4 regions of the Geomicrobium sp. JSM 1781026 genome follow, and region 2 is predicted to be linked to each of the others. Evidence: riboswitches for the same ligand, from Rfam matches in the RefSeq annotation. Region 2 holds a riboswitch; each other region holds the start of a gene.
The links. Region 2 has a riboswitch for thiamine pyrophosphate ahead of ACE1TF_RS14785 (thiamine phosphate synthase). Riboswitches for the same ligand answer to the same signal wherever they lie in the genome.
Positions count from the first base shown of each region.

Region 1 (3,657 bases), on a different contig from region 2:
GGGGATAAGTATTTTCCTTTTGCATCAATCACTTCTGTATCGTCACCAACTGTGTGATCAGCGTTCTCCCCAACATATGCAACCCTAGACTCACATACCGCCACATCTGTATTTTCTAAGATTTCACCAGATACTACGTTGATGAGTTTGGCGTTTTTAATGACAAGTGTTGCTTTTCTTTCTCCTCGTGCCGTTTCATTCAATGGCACAAGGCTTTCGAACTGAGGCTTTCGTTCGTACACTTCGCTTCCTCCTTACGTTGGTTCGGGAGGGGTCAAACGTTAAATGTCATGACCCACTCGCGAAGAACCTTTCCATGAATTGTAAACGAACTGAGCAAATAATGCACGGGGTGATTGTTGCGATAAAATGCCATCGACGGGTTATCGACGAGCGCCTCAACCGCATACGTATGCCAACCTTGTCGTTGAAACTCCGTTTTAGCCGCCTCTAGTAGTTGGGCGCCGATGCCTCTTCGTTGATAAGATTCTAATAAGTATAAGGCGTACACTTGTCCATCCGCCGCATAACGCTCAGAACGTCCATAATGGACAAAGCCTACGATCTTCCCCTCTTCATTCGTGGCTACCTTCGTATTGTTCACCTCTGTAATGATCTTTACCCAACGTTCTGTTCTCGTTGTTTCATCCAACTCATCAAGATAAGTTTGTGGAACAATACCCCAGTAGGTTGTTTTCCAACTTTGCACGTGCACGTGAGCAATGCCTTGGGCATCTTCTACTTTTGCTTTGCGGATGACCATGTTTCACCCTCCAACTGTTGTAATTTAGGTATGAATTGACGCCAAGATGAAAACTGGAAATGTGCGTCACTATCCACTTGTTCGTTCGTTTTCCAAGCCGCTTTCAAGCCCTTGTTACGACTTCCGATAATATCAGTGTCGTACTGGTCCCCAACATACAAGGCTTGTTCAGGCTGTACGTTCAACTGCTCTATACCTAATGCGAAAATTCGGGCATCCGGCTTTCTTAAGCCAACCTCATCTGAAATGATCACTGATTCAAAATATTCATTAATACTTAAAGAATTGAATACCGCTCGTTGAAAGCCTTTCTTTCCGTTTGAGATGATTCCGAGTTTATAATCCTTTGCCTTTAATTGTTCCAGTGTGTGCTCAACGTCAGGATACAGCTGTGCGAACCTCGGAAACAGAGTAACATAATCGGCTAGTAGTTGTTGAGGGTCTAATGGCAACTGATATTCTTTGACTAACTGCTCATATACCTCATCCTTCCAGCGCATCCCCTCATTGTCCAATTCGACAAACCTATTCAGATCGACATTCATTGAGAAACGCTCGCATTGATCTCGAAAAAAAGTTACCAATGATTTCGGTCGATTATGTAATGTGCCATCTAAGTCAAACAAAATTGCTTTATGCATACGTGACCTCCCCAAAAACAGCTTGGCTTTCATTGTACTATAAGATATACTATATTCGTCTGAATATTATCAACCACTAGGGGTGTCGCAAGACTGAGAGGGACTCGTTCCCGACTCTTAGAACCTGATCTGGGTAACACCAGCGTAGGGAAGTGGGAGAGCACATTACGACGTTTAATGTGCGGACCTGCATCCCCCTGTGGAAACAAAAAGGGGATTTTTTTATGCAAACAAGAACGTTAATCATGGTGGAAACAGCGCTCATGGTCGCACTCGCGCTCATCTTAGACCGCATTGAGTTTGCGGGTCCGTGGGTCATGGGAGGCTCGATCTCCCTTGTTATGTTGCCGATCTTTGTCATGGCATTTCGGCGCGGCTTAAAAGTTGGTCTGATGACAGGGCTACTCGTTGGTGTCATTAAGTTAATCTTAGGAAGCTCGATGATTCACCCCATCCAATTTCTATTAGACTATCCAGTTGCCTTTACCGTATTAGGACTGGCGGGTGCATTTGCTTTCAGGAACAAAAAAGGAGAACTAAACATCCGATGGGCACTGTTCGGCCTTTTCTTTGCATCATTTTTCCGTCTCGTCGCCCACATCATCTCCGGTGGGGTTTGGTTTGGCGAATATGCGCCAGAGGGATGGAACGTCTGGCTCTACTCAGCTATTTATAATACTTCATACCTTGTGCCAGAAACACTCATTACATTTGGTGTGATTCTTCTTATTGCAAAAACTCAACCGGCATTTTTCAAACTTAAAAACCGACCCGCTCGATTAAAGTCTTCGGTCGTTTCTTAAAAAAGAAAAAAGGGGGGATGAGCGCATGCTCATCCCCCCTTTTTTCATATGCACAATTAGTTCACGATAAAACCGCCACGGAACGGATCATTCGGATCCATTAATATATTCTGGAAACCATTGATAAACGCTGTTCCTTCTACTTCCGTTCGAACCGCATCCATTTCACCTAACTTGACGCTCTCAAGCGCTCGTCCAGTAAACGTACCTCCGACAAACCCTTCACTTACAATTTCCTCGCCAATTTTCATCTCGCCTCGTCCTACCATGCGAGCAACCATTGCTGTCGTACCTGTCCCACCTGGTGAACGATCCGCTTGTCGATCACTAAAAACATGAACATTTTTATACGTAGCTTCCTCAAGTGTCGGTTCGCCAAAGAAGGTAACAATATCAATGTAATTGATATATTCTTTTGTTGGGTGTTGTACACTTACTTTTTGATTTACCGCTTCTTTAATTCTTCTAGCGTATTCTTTCAACTGCATACCGTTGGATACATGAATTTTCGTATCTAGCTGTGCGATGTCCACCCAGGCAAAGTAGTTGCCACCATAACTAATATCTGTTTTGATCGTACCTAAGCCTTCGACCTCTACTTCAAGATCTTGATGTTCTAGAAAGCCAGGGACGTTTTCAAAACGAACACTTTCTGCACGGTTATTTTTCATTTTTACTTTTGGATACACAAGTCCAGCCGGTGTTTCCAATACGAGAGATGTTTCTTCTCCTGTTACTTCAACCATTCCAAGTTCAACAATCGCCGTTGAAACACCTATCGTTGCGTGACCACACATATTTAAAAAGCCAGTGTTGTCCATATAAATGACACCGAAGTCAACATCTTCCCTAGTGGGTGGTAACAAGACTGCCCCAAACATGTCTCGATGGCCTCTAGGTTCCTGAATAATTGCATTTCTTAACCACTCAAAGTTAGCCGCCATGTAGTCTCGTTGTTCAGCAACCGTTTCCCCTTTTAACTTTAATAAACCACCATTAATGATTCGAGTTGGCTCCCCAAACGTATGTGTTTCAATTGTTTGCACCATTCTGTTAAAAATCATTCGATCGTCTCCTTTAGATAAAATAGTATGTGTGTGCCAACTTGACGAAGCCCCATCAGCACATTAATCAATGAGTAAATTCGGAATATAGAGCATCAATTCCGGAAAATAAATCATGAAAAATAACACAATTAATAACACAAGAATGTACCAGACGTTATATTTACTCGTCTCCCACATCGTCGCCTTCGCTAAAGCAGTCGTAATATACAAACCACTTGCAACAGGAGGCGTTTGTTGGCCAATTGACCACACGATCAGAACAACCATAGCAAACTGCAACGGATCAACGGATACTGCATCAGCAAGAGGCAAGAATAGAGGTACGATGACGAGTACCATAACCGTACCGTCAAACACTAACCCTCCAAGAAATAGAATTAAAC
Region 1 covers NZ_JBHFQF010000009.1:144,865-148,521, forward strand. The annotation lists gene ade (adenine deaminase) at 1-242, opposite strand, end outside; gene ACE1TF_RS16280 (GNAT family N-acetyltransferase) at 275-763, opposite strand; gene ACE1TF_RS16285 (HAD family hydrolase) at 739-1,404, opposite strand; TPP riboswitch at 1,473-1,572, shown strand; gene thiT (energy-coupled thiamine transporter ThiT) at 1,629-2,207, shown strand; gene ACE1TF_RS16295 (proline racemase family protein) at 2,264-3,271, opposite strand; gene ACE1TF_RS16300 (TRAP transporter large permease) at 3,335-3,657, opposite strand, start outside.
Region 1: linked by a shared signal. The riboswitch ahead of thiT (energy-coupled thiamine transporter ThiT) and the one ahead of ACE1TF_RS14785 (thiamine phosphate synthase) in region 2 are both predicted to bind thiamine pyrophosphate.

Region 2 (3,657 bases):
ATCAATTCGTAGTAAGGACAAACACTCAAGGAGGCCATTTCATGATTTATCTCGTTCGACATTGTCGTGCAACCGGGCAAGAGCCCGATGCACCGCTCACCAAAGAAGGTGAACAACAGGCGAAGAATCTTGCTGCATTCTTTCATAAAAAAGAAGTGTCTCGCATTGTAAGTAGCCCTTACGCGCGGGCGACGGCGACGATTGCACCGTTTAGTGCTGCGAGCGGCGTTCCGGTTCAAATCGATGAGCGACTCAAAGAGCGGGTACTGAGCAAAGAACCGATGGACAACTGGCTCACCCCGTTGGAGCAGAGTTTTCTAGATCCCGACTACGCGTGCGTTGGTGGTGAATCGGCTAGAGACGCGCTCACGAGAGGACGGGCTGTGCTGGACAGCCTTCCAAAGCACACGGTTGTTGTGAGCCACGGCAATCTGTTGGCCCTTCTATTAGGGTTCGGTTTTGAAGAGTGGAAGCAAATGAAAAACCCAGATGTGTTTGTGTTAGATGCGGGTCGTGTCGAGCGAGTAATCCCGTTTTAATAGACTCATCTGCACAATATCAAAATACTCTCCATTTCGATAGACGGCTTCGCGCTTTATGCCTTCTCGTGTGAAGCCGAGCTTTTCATATAGTTGTAATGCGGCAGTATTAAATTCAAACACTTGCAAATTCAAACGATGCAGGTTCATTTCCAAAAAGCTATACGCTAGGAGGAGACCGAATGCTTCACGTCCATACCCTTTGCCCCAGTAGTCTTTGTCACCAATATCAATGATGCATTCTGCGTTACGGTTTTTCATATCAATTCCGATCAGTGATGTGACACCGATCGCCTCATTACTCTCGCGATCAACAATGATATAACTCTTTGAGTGGGGCGAACCTAGCATGACTTTTTCAACAAACTTTTCGGTTTCCTCAAGCGTATACACATCTAAATAAGGATTCGTCGTTTTCATTACATCCAGATCGTTGCGCCAGCGGTGATACTGTTTGGCGTCGTCGATTGTCATCTTCCGCAGTCTCACTCGTTCAGACTTTAACATGCGACCCGCTCCTTTTCTGTCACTAAGTGTAGGTACATTATTTCTTTGGCATCTGATAAGTGAGCCGATTTGGCGTTTCACTGCTCAGGCGCTCAAATATATGACTCACCACTTCTTGTGCTCGCTCCGTTGTTTCGTACTTCCCGAGCATACTGCTCCATTCTGAAAACGAACCTTTACCGAGTACGCCTTCTACATATTTTCCTTTGGTAGTGATTTGTTGTACATGAAGAATGGATTTCTTATTTTGAGACTGGATCCACATGTCTTTTCTCCTCTCTCTCTACGTGACGTTTGACGAACAATTGTCTTCATTGATAAGATAACATAAAGATACTTGATTTATAAAAAAGCTACTAGGGGTGCCCGCATACGGGCTGAGATGAGGAAACTCAAACTCTTGAACCTGAACTGGTTGATACCAGCGGAGGAAAGTAGAATGTGTGACCATGCATGGGTACCTACTATGTGACATTCGTCGATCTTTTCTCCAAAGAGGTCGGCTTTTTTGTGTATACAAAAGTAGGAGCGTGAGACCGATGTCTTGGCACTTAGTAACTGACGCACAACTTCCATTTCATATGCAAATACGCATTCTTAAACAATGCGTTCCTCATATTACGACGATTCACGTGAGGGACAAACAAGCCTCATTGCAACGTTTGAAACAACAGATTGACCATATGCTTCGCTTAGGGCTTAGAACAGACCAAATGATCTTGAACACACATGCCGAAGCTGCTGCAGCTTGGGGGCTAAAAGGGGTGCACTTGCCCGCAAACAGCGGCTATCGCATTCAGGAGCTTAAAGCGAAACATCCAGATTTGATGATTGGTGTGTCTGTCCACTCTAAAGACGAAGCACTCACGCAGGCTGAAGAAGGGGCAGACTACCTCTACTTCGGTCACGTCTTCGAAACGAACAGCAAATCGGGAATCACCCCACGAGGGTTGGCACAGCTAGAAGATATCACACAACACATGAGCGTACCTGTCTATGCGATTGGTGGGATTACACCTGAAAACTTACGAGACGTACAAAAAGCTGGAGCCTCTGGTGTTGCCATCATGTCCGGAGTATGGTCATCCGAAAACCCTCGAGTGGCTTCCCAAACTTATGAACAGTACGGGAAGGATCGTGCGACCCATGAAGCATCCAACGTATGACCTGCTTATTGTCGGTGCAGGCATCATTGGCTTATCCACCGCTTATTATGCAGCCAATCACGGGCTGAAAACGGCGATCATCGACCGAGCTCAGCCGGGTTCTGGCACAACAGCTGCCGCAGCCGGAATGCTCGGAGTGCAAGCAGAGTTAGAAGGGCCGTCCGAACTTTATCCGCTAGCCAAACAGAGCCGCGAACTATACGCGCACCTGAAAGATGAATTGGCTGAACTTACCGGTACAGACATTGGTTGGACACGCTCAGGCGCACTCAAACTTGCCTTTGATCAAACCGAAATGAGTCACCTAAAGAACATCCAATCGTGGCAAAAGCGCGAAGGGGAACACGTTGAGTATGTGGACCAAGAAACATTGCAACGCATCGCACCCGCTGTTTCGCCTGAAGCGATCGGCGGATTGCACTTCCCGAACGAGGCGCATATCCAACCCGTTCAAACCGCGCGGGCGCTCACACAAGCCATCGTCTCGAAAGGCGTCGACCTGTACTTGGACACAACTGTAATCAAACCACTCATTAATGGTGTAGAGACGACATCAGGCACCTTGCACGCCGACCAGCTCGTCATCGCCACAGGCGTAGACACCTTGCCAGAACTGGATGCTCTTTGGGACGTGCATCCGATAAAAGGGGAAATTGTGAAGGTAATGACCGATCGAGCAGCCGTGCAACAGACGCTCTTCTATAAAGGAATGTACGTTGTTCCAAAGCCAGATGGGGAGCTAATTCTCGGGGCGACGTCCGAAGCCTCGCGCAACCGAGACGTCACGGTGCACGGCGTTCAACAATTGCTCAGTCAAATCACAACGCTCATCCCTTCTCTAAAGCATGCGAAAATTACGAACATGTGGGCAGGACTTAGGCCACAATCGACAACAGGCCTTCCTTTCATCGGTCCACACCCCGCTCAACAAAACTGTTGGCTTGCTGGCGGACACGGGCGCAACGGCATTCTACTCGCACCGATCACCGGCAAGCAAATCGTACAACAAATCATGCAAGATTCTGTTGCGTTGCCAACATTTCAACCGAAATATGGAGGGATCCCACATGGAAGTCACCATCAACCAACAAAAGCGTGAACTGCCAAACCACGTGACCACTATTGAGCAGTTGCGTGAACATTTCGGACTGCAAAACACGGTCGTCATGATCGAGCATAACGGCGCGGCACTATCTGTCGACGAGCAAAACGATACGCATATTACTGCAGGTGACCAGATTGAGATGGTTCGCTTTGTAGGAGGAGGATAAACGATGTTAACGATCGGAAACTACACATTCACGTCGCGTTTATTATTAGGTACAGGGAAATATCCAAATGCCGATATTCAAAGGGAAGCCGTCAAAGCATCTGAAACGAACGTGCTCACATTTGCGCTAAGCCGCATTGACCTAGACAATATCGGACCTGATCCGATTGAACAA
Region 2 covers NZ_JBHFQF010000008.1:68,400-72,056, forward strand. The annotation lists gene ACE1TF_RS14770 (histidine phosphatase family protein) at 42-539, shown strand; gene ACE1TF_RS14775 (GNAT family N-acetyltransferase) at 501-1,046, opposite strand; gene ACE1TF_RS14780 (hypothetical protein) at 1,084-1,311, opposite strand; TPP riboswitch at 1,395-1,496, shown strand; gene ACE1TF_RS14785 (thiamine phosphate synthase) at 1,586-2,212, shown strand; gene thiO (glycine oxidase ThiO) at 2,193-3,311, shown strand; gene thiS (sulfur carrier protein ThiS) at 3,280-3,483, shown strand; gene ACE1TF_RS14800 (thiazole synthase) at 3,487-3,657, shown strand, end outside.

Region 3 (3,657 bases), 130 kb from region 2:
TCTAAAAAAACGACTACGACTAGCGCTCCGCTGTCGTAATCGTCAATTCCCGCGCACCGAGCGATTGGGCGAATTTCTCAAGGGCGGAAACGACCATGTCGTTTTCGCCCACACCTTCATACGTCGTCATATAAAGTCGACCGTTTGCCCGGTCAAAATAAGGATCAACCTTGCCAATGAGCGTGTCTCCGACGAGAACCGGCATCGTATAGGGACCGTACATTCTTTTCGTTTTCGGAACATAGATTTCCCATCGGTAGAAAAAGTCAAACAACTCCTCCACCCGTTCCCTTCGCCACAACAAGTTGTCCAATGGGGATAGGAAGCGTACGTGTTCATGAACGTCCGCGTGTTCACAAGCGACAAGTTGCTCAGCGTCTGCTTCCAGCACATAATACGGGCGGTCTACCCCCTCGATCTGCACTTCAAAGAGCTCACGCTTTCTTTTGCGTTCGGCTAACGTTTCTTTACGCGCCTGCGCATTTAACTTTTGCCAACCTAGTCGCGGATCTCTCGCGTCAAACAACCGGTACGCCCGCAAATATTTGTCCATAAGCAAGGCGTCTGCTTCTTCGATGCTAATCATGTCTGCTTCTTTTTGAATCGCTTCGGGAATCCACTGATCTGTTCGGGCATAATGCCGAATTGACTTTTCCCGGCCACTCACTTGAATGTCACCACATTCAAATAAAATGCGTAACGCATGGGTCGTTTCTTTCGTTGACGCACGTGTTGGATGGTCCCAACCGCCGACGACTTTTCGCTCCGCCAAAAATGCCGTTGCGGGAAGAGGTCCTTCCTGCTGGAGTCGATCCAAAATATCTGCAATCGATTCGCGGTAGTTTCCCCGCTCTCCCCGCCATTGTTCTTGTAAACGCACCCGCTTTCCTTTTAACAACGGGTAATCTTTCATCGGTAACAGGCACGCTGCATTTGCGAAGTATTCAAACGCACGCTTTTCACCTAAAGCATCTGTATAATTCGTCACACTGTATTCTTTTATTCGATTCATTAACACAAGGTGATGGTTCTTTTCAACGACACTGACAGGATCCAATTGTACCGCTTCGAGTTGATCCAATACGTCATCAACGCTTCCGAGTGGTTTCGGGAGAAGCGACTGAACTAAAAAACGCCTTGCTGCGTGCTACTTACTCCAATGTCTGCCATCACGCTTCCTCATTTCTTCCCAGCGATGCCCCCAATGATTGGTCGGCCCTTGACCTTGTCCGAGCTCCAACGGATTGGAAATGGCACTCGTAATAAAGGTTTTCCCACGAGTGATACTCTCTTCCATGTCTAACCCTTCAGCAAGGCCAGCTGCAATTGCAGCTGCATACGTACAGCCACTTCCGTGTGTATGCACCGTATCAAACCGTTTCGCCGTATATTTTTTGAATGCGTGCCCATCATACAAATAGTCATCGGCTTCTCCTTTATAGTGCCCTCCTTTAATGAGAGCAGCGCGACAGCCGTATTCTTCAACGAGCATTTTCCCTGCTCGCTTCATGTCTTCTACGGTTGTAATTGTAAGTCCTGTTAACGCTTCAGCTTCTGGCAAGTTCGGAGTCACAACTGTTGCAAGAGGCAATAGCTGTTCTCTAACCGCCTTTCTGGCGTCTTGAGAAATAAGCTCATGGCCACTTGAGGCAACCATGACGGGATCGAGCACGAAATGATTTACATCATATTCTTGGAGCTTCTTTGCGACAAGCGCAATCACCTCTGGGTTTGATAGCATTCCTGTTTTCACAGCGTCAGGGCGAATATCGTCAAACACGACATCAATTTGGCTTTCGACGAAATCAAGATCCATATCGACAAATGAAAACACACCGGTCGTATTTTGGCTCACAACGGACGTAATGACGCTCATGCCAAATACACCTAGCTCCTGAAAGGTTTTCAAGTCCGCTTGAATCCCCGCTCCACCTGTTGGGTCTGTTCCTGCAATCGTTAATGCTTTTGAAATCATTCGTTATCCTCCAATACTATAGATGCGCAAAAAAGAAAAAGCCCCTGAACGCACAGGAGGCTTGACACATACTACACAATCGTCAGCCACTTTCCTCCGCCGTTTTTCGGATCAGGTTCAAAGGGTTTCCGTTTAAACATCTCTCAGCGCTTACTCGCGCACCCCTAGTGGTATATTTTCATCCATTTTAGCATACATCTTTTAGGATGTGGCAATCATTACATGGTACGATATGGATGAACATTGGCTCATAAGGAGGTTGTTAATGGATATACTGCCGATTATTCTTAGTTTACTCGTTTTTTTGAATATGATTCTTGCAGCAATCATTGTATTTATGGAGCGCAAAGACATCCATGCAACATGGGCCTGGTTATTAATCTTAATGTTTCTTCCCTTTATCGGATTTGTTTTATATCTTATACTCGGCCAAAACTTGAGCCGAAAACGGCTTTTCAATTGGGATGGCATTGAGAAGATTGGCCTTAAAGACAGTATCGATGCACAGCTTCGCACACTTGAGGACAACACGTTTGCCTTTCGTAATGAAACCGAACAAAACAACAGCAACTTAATTACGATGCTCTTGCGCAGTGACGGAGCATTGCTTACACAAAACAATGATATTGACGTGTTTACTGATGGCGTTGACAAGTTCTCTGAGCTTCTAGCAGACATTGCGACCGCCAAAAATCATGTGCACATGCAGTATTACATCTTCCGAAATGACTTAATCGGGAAGCGGATCATTCATTTGCTCACCGAAAAGGCTCAAGCTGGCGTGCGTGTGCGCATTCTGTACGACGATATGGGTTCAAGAAAATTAGCACGAAAACATTTTCGTGAACTGATCGACGCAGGTGGCGAAGTTGGGGTATTCTTTCCTTCGCGTATTCCCTATATGAATTCCCGACTAAATTATAGAAATCACCGAAAAATCGTCGTCATTGACGGGAGTATCGGTTACGTCGGGGGATTTAACGTTGGTGACGAATACCTAGGCCGCACGAAAAAATTCGGGTATTGGCGTGACAGTCATCTTCGGATCCGAGGCTCCTCAGTTAAAGCCTTGCAGACCCGGTTCATTCTTGACTGGAACCAAGCATCAAAGGCTCATGAAATTCATTATGATGATCTTTATTTTCCTCCCGTCAAATCAAGGGGTGACATTGCCGCACAAATCGTTTCTAGTGGTCCAGATACAGAAGCTGAGGAAATTAAAAATGGTTACATTAAGCTCATCACTTCTGCACGAGAATCGGTTTATATTCAGACGCCTTACTTAATCCCTGATTCAAGCCTGCTTGATGCGCTTCGAATTGCGGCTCTTGCTGGTAAAGACGTTCGCATTATGATCCCAAATAAGCCGGACCATATCTTCGTCTATTGGGCAACGTACTCTTACATGGGTGAACTATTAAAAACTGGCGTCCGCTTTTTCATCTACGATGCTGGGTTTATTCATGCCAAGATGATTGTCGTTGACCGAAGTGTCGGCTCCATCGGAACCGCAAACATCGATGTGCGCAGCTTCCGATTGAATTTCGAAGTGAATGCTTTCATGTATCACGCAGCATTAGGTGAGAAGCTGGCCGCCATCTTTGAGAACGACCTCCTTCACTGCTCAGAAATGACCGCTCAACGTTATCATGATCGTAGCCTTTATATTCGCTTTAAAGAAT
Region 3 covers NZ_JBHFQF010000008.1:197,806-201,462, forward strand. The annotation lists gene ACE1TF_RS15455 (MFS transporter) at 1-39, shown strand, start outside; gene ACE1TF_RS15460 (DNA glycosylase AlkZ-like family protein) at 20-1,081, opposite strand; gene thiD (bifunctional hydroxymethylpyrimidine kinase/phosphomethylpyrimidine kinase) at 1,148-1,975, opposite strand; TPP riboswitch at 2,050-2,151, opposite strand; gene cls (cardiolipin synthase) at 2,241-3,657, shown strand, end outside.
Region 3: linked by a shared signal. The riboswitch ahead of thiD (bifunctional hydroxymethylpyrimidine kinase/phosphomethylpyrimidine kinase) and the one ahead of ACE1TF_RS14785 (thiamine phosphate synthase) in region 2 are both predicted to bind thiamine pyrophosphate.

Region 4 (3,657 bases), on a different contig from region 2:
CAAAGAAGGAAAGAGAAGGGGGTCAAAAGATGAATTATAAAATCATGCTCGTTTTTCTATTTTTCGCCTTTGTTGTTGCGTGTAGTGATAACCAAAATGACGAAGCGGCAGATCTTTCTCAAGAAGGAAATGATAGCGGGGCAGATGTTGCTCAAGATCATGCTGAGTCGGAGGTGGAGTTGGACGAGGGGGAAACGTTAGACGACTCGGCTGCAAATGAAGCGGAAGTGGAAGCGATTGATACGGCAGAGCGAATGATCGTATATAATGGTCACCTCACAATTGATGTTGAAAGGTTTCAAGAAGCTCAAGACCAGATTCAGCAATCCATTGAAGAAATGAATGGCTTTGTTGTGGAGTCGTCTGTCCAAGATGCAGGAGACGGTGAAATGAGCGGGACGTTTGCTGTGCGCGTGCCTGAAGAGAACTTTACACCCTTTTTGGATCAGATAGAGTCCCTTAGTTTACAAGTCGTCGACCGAATGACGACAGGTGAAGACGTGACAGAAGAGTACGTCGATCTAGAGTCAAGACTTCGGTCGCACGAAGCTGTTGAAGAACGGCTGCTCGTGTTTATGGAAGATGCAGATACGACAGAAGACTTGCTTTCTATCTCGGATGATCTGGCGGACACGCAAGAGCAAATTGAAACAATTCAAGGTCGCATGAATTATTTAGACCATCAAGTGACGTACGCATTGGTGAATATTAACGTGCGCGAGACCGCAGGGTCAATGTTGACCGATCAAACCTCTTTAAACACCTGGGGGCAAGCGTCGAATATGTTTACCGACACGATTAACGTGCTCATGGCAATCGTCTCAGGCGTGGTGGTATTCGTCATTGGTCTGTCTCCAGTGCTCATCCCCTTACTTCTATTAGGGCTTGCTATTTTTATTTACTGGAGAAAAAATAATAAGACGAACGGGGCAAAGTAAAGGGCGGTTCATTTGCGGCGGGGCGCATTGTCGAAAGCGTGCACATCGGTGTCGAAAATGTGCACACCGGCGTCGAAAACGTGCACATCACCGAAACGGCCGCAAAAACGCAAGAATCTCGCGTAGAAGCGTCCCTTCCCCCCTTGCGTAATCGGAGTAGAATGAGTCGGTCGGATTTGAGTGCTCGCAAAAAGCCAGAATGGGTACATTACCCATTCTGGCTTTCCTCAATTATATTTGTACGGGCCACTTTTCTTCGGTAAACGCCATTTGCCAGAACTGCCATTCCAATTGACAGCTCTTTAGAAAGGCATCACGCATCCTTGTTTTTTCTTCATCGGTAGCGGTCTTGGCGTATTCATCAAGACGATTACGAAAGGCCATCGTAACGCTGTCACCCATTTCTTTATAAAAAGAGATCCAATCATAAAAAGGATGGTTTTTACCCGGCTGTTTCGTCTTGTCCAAGTGAACCGCAATTTCGTAATACGTCCAAGGACAAGGAAGGAGGACGGCAATCATTTCGCCAAACGACCCTCGGTGAGCCACATCCAACATGTGCCGAGTATAGTGATGAGCGGTTGGTGCGAGAGGCTCATACTGCAAGTCTTCGTAGTTTACACCAGCAACTTGACAGAAATTGTTGTGCGGATGGACTTCATCATTGAGTACGAAAGAAATTTGTTCATTTAATAATTGCATATCTTCTCTTCGTTCTGAGCGGCTGATCGCCAGTCCGTAAATTTGCATAAACGTATTCAAATATTCAAAGTCTTGTTTTACATAATGGGTCAGTTGACCGGGTTGAAGGTTGCCGTTTCCAATGCCTTGCACGAACGGATGCTCAAAGATCGCTTCAAAAACAGGGGCACATTCTTTACGTAATTCTTCAGTAAATGACATTACAAAATCCCTCCATAAGTGTTTTGATTCACAGTGAGGGCACCGGCGTTCGGTTCTCTATGAGAGCAATAAAAAAAGCTCTGCATAGAAAACAGAGCATGGTTAAAACAAGCTCCACTTCCCTACGCTGGTATAATCCAGATCAGGTTCAAAGGGTCGAAACATTGCTTCTCTCAGCCGGTGCCGGCTCCCCTAGTGAATAAAAATATATTCAAGAATGGCTTACTCACTTTCTATTAAACCATACAATAGTCTGAAAATCAAAACGAATTGAGGAGGGATTATTTACCATAAAATACCAATTAAACCAACCTTTATTATAGTTCATATTACCCATTTTTATTTATGATAAGAAAATCGCACCATACAGAAGCGAACTTACGATGACGATCGCAGGGTGAACCTTAAATTTCTCTAGGAGTAATAGTGCAGCGCCGACCAAGAGCACCGTTTGCCACATCCCATTCCCTTCCCAAGACATGAAGAAAAACTGATACGTAAGTACGCCGAGGAGAACCGCAATCGGTGCACGGATATAGTTCGTCATGTTTTTCACTCGGGGGTGGTCTTTAAATTTCAGTAGGATACTCATTAAAAGCATCATGAGCGCAAGCGACGGACCGACCGTTGCGAGCAGGGTAACGAGAACGCCGGGAACACCAGCGACTTCCCAACCGACAAAAGCGGCCATTTTTGTGGCAATCGGTCCTGGAATGGCGTTTCCGAGCGCGAGAACTTCGCCAAACTCTTGAGTACTCATCCAACCGTAACGATGTACAACTTCATGTTCAATGAGTGGAATGGATGCTGGACCGCCACCGTAACCAACGATGCCCGGTATGAAAAAGGCAAGAAATAAGTTCCATAAGTCCGTGAGCATTGATTACGCCTCCTCTTTTCTAGCAGGTTGTGGTTTCGGTTTCTGTGCGAAGGCAATCGCAATCAATGAAACGATAAGAATTGCGGGATGCAAATTTAGCCATTCAAATAATAATAGACTGATGACCGTCAAAACTATGGTCAGGAAGAATCCGGCTTTCTGTGTGGATTGTTTTAAAAAGTTGTATGTTAGGGATAGCAAGAGCACGCCTACAATTGGCATAATTGCATTCGTCATGCCTTGAACGATCGGTGTTTCCCTAAATGTTGTCAGTGTACCAACAAGGATGAGCATAATGATGGCAGTCGGCATGACTGTGGCTAACACGGCGTTTATCATACCGACAATCCCGCCTACTCTATAGCCGACATACCCACAAAGTTTAGTAATGATTGGGCCTGGTAGTGTGTTTCCGAGCGCGACCACCTCTGTAAATTCTTCATCGTTCATCCAGCGATATTTTTCGACGATTTCTTTATGTACGAGTGGGATCGTCGCGGGTCCCCCACCATATCCGAGGACATTTGCCCGTGCCATTGCGATGAAGATCTTCCATTGGATTTGTAAATTCATGAGGATTGCTTCCTTTCTAACGATGAACAGCAAGGGGATGTCCCCTTGCCTTCGTTGTTGAGTATGGCCTAGCAGAAGCTTATCTTACCATATGGCAATATGGCTATCTGCGCGGGGTTCTGTACCGCCTACGAGCACGCCGGTGTCTGGGTCGCGCCAAATGATCTGGCCACGTCCGAAACTGCCCCCTTCAAGTGTCGGTTTAATAATATGTCCTTTTCTTTCTAGCTGTCTTGCAATCTCTGTAGGAAAGCTCGCTTCGACTTCTACGGTTTTTCCACCAGTCCACTTCCAGCGAGCGGCATCTAGAGCTGCTTGCGGATGAAATCCATAATCGATGCTGTTCGTTAGAATTTGCAAATG
Region 4 covers NZ_JBHFQF010000003.1:356,839-360,495, reverse strand. The annotation lists gene ACE1TF_RS07130 (DUF4349 domain-containing protein) at 30-938, shown strand; gene tenA (thiaminase II) at 1,170-1,841, opposite strand; TPP riboswitch at 1,944-2,045, opposite strand; gene ACE1TF_RS07120 (chromate transporter) at 2,185-2,721, opposite strand; gene ACE1TF_RS07115 (chromate transporter) at 2,725-3,294, opposite strand; gene ACE1TF_RS07110 (gamma-glutamyltransferase family protein) at 3,379-3,657, opposite strand, start outside.
Region 4: linked by a shared signal. The riboswitch ahead of tenA (thiaminase II) and the one ahead of ACE1TF_RS14785 (thiamine phosphate synthase) in region 2 are both predicted to bind thiamine pyrophosphate.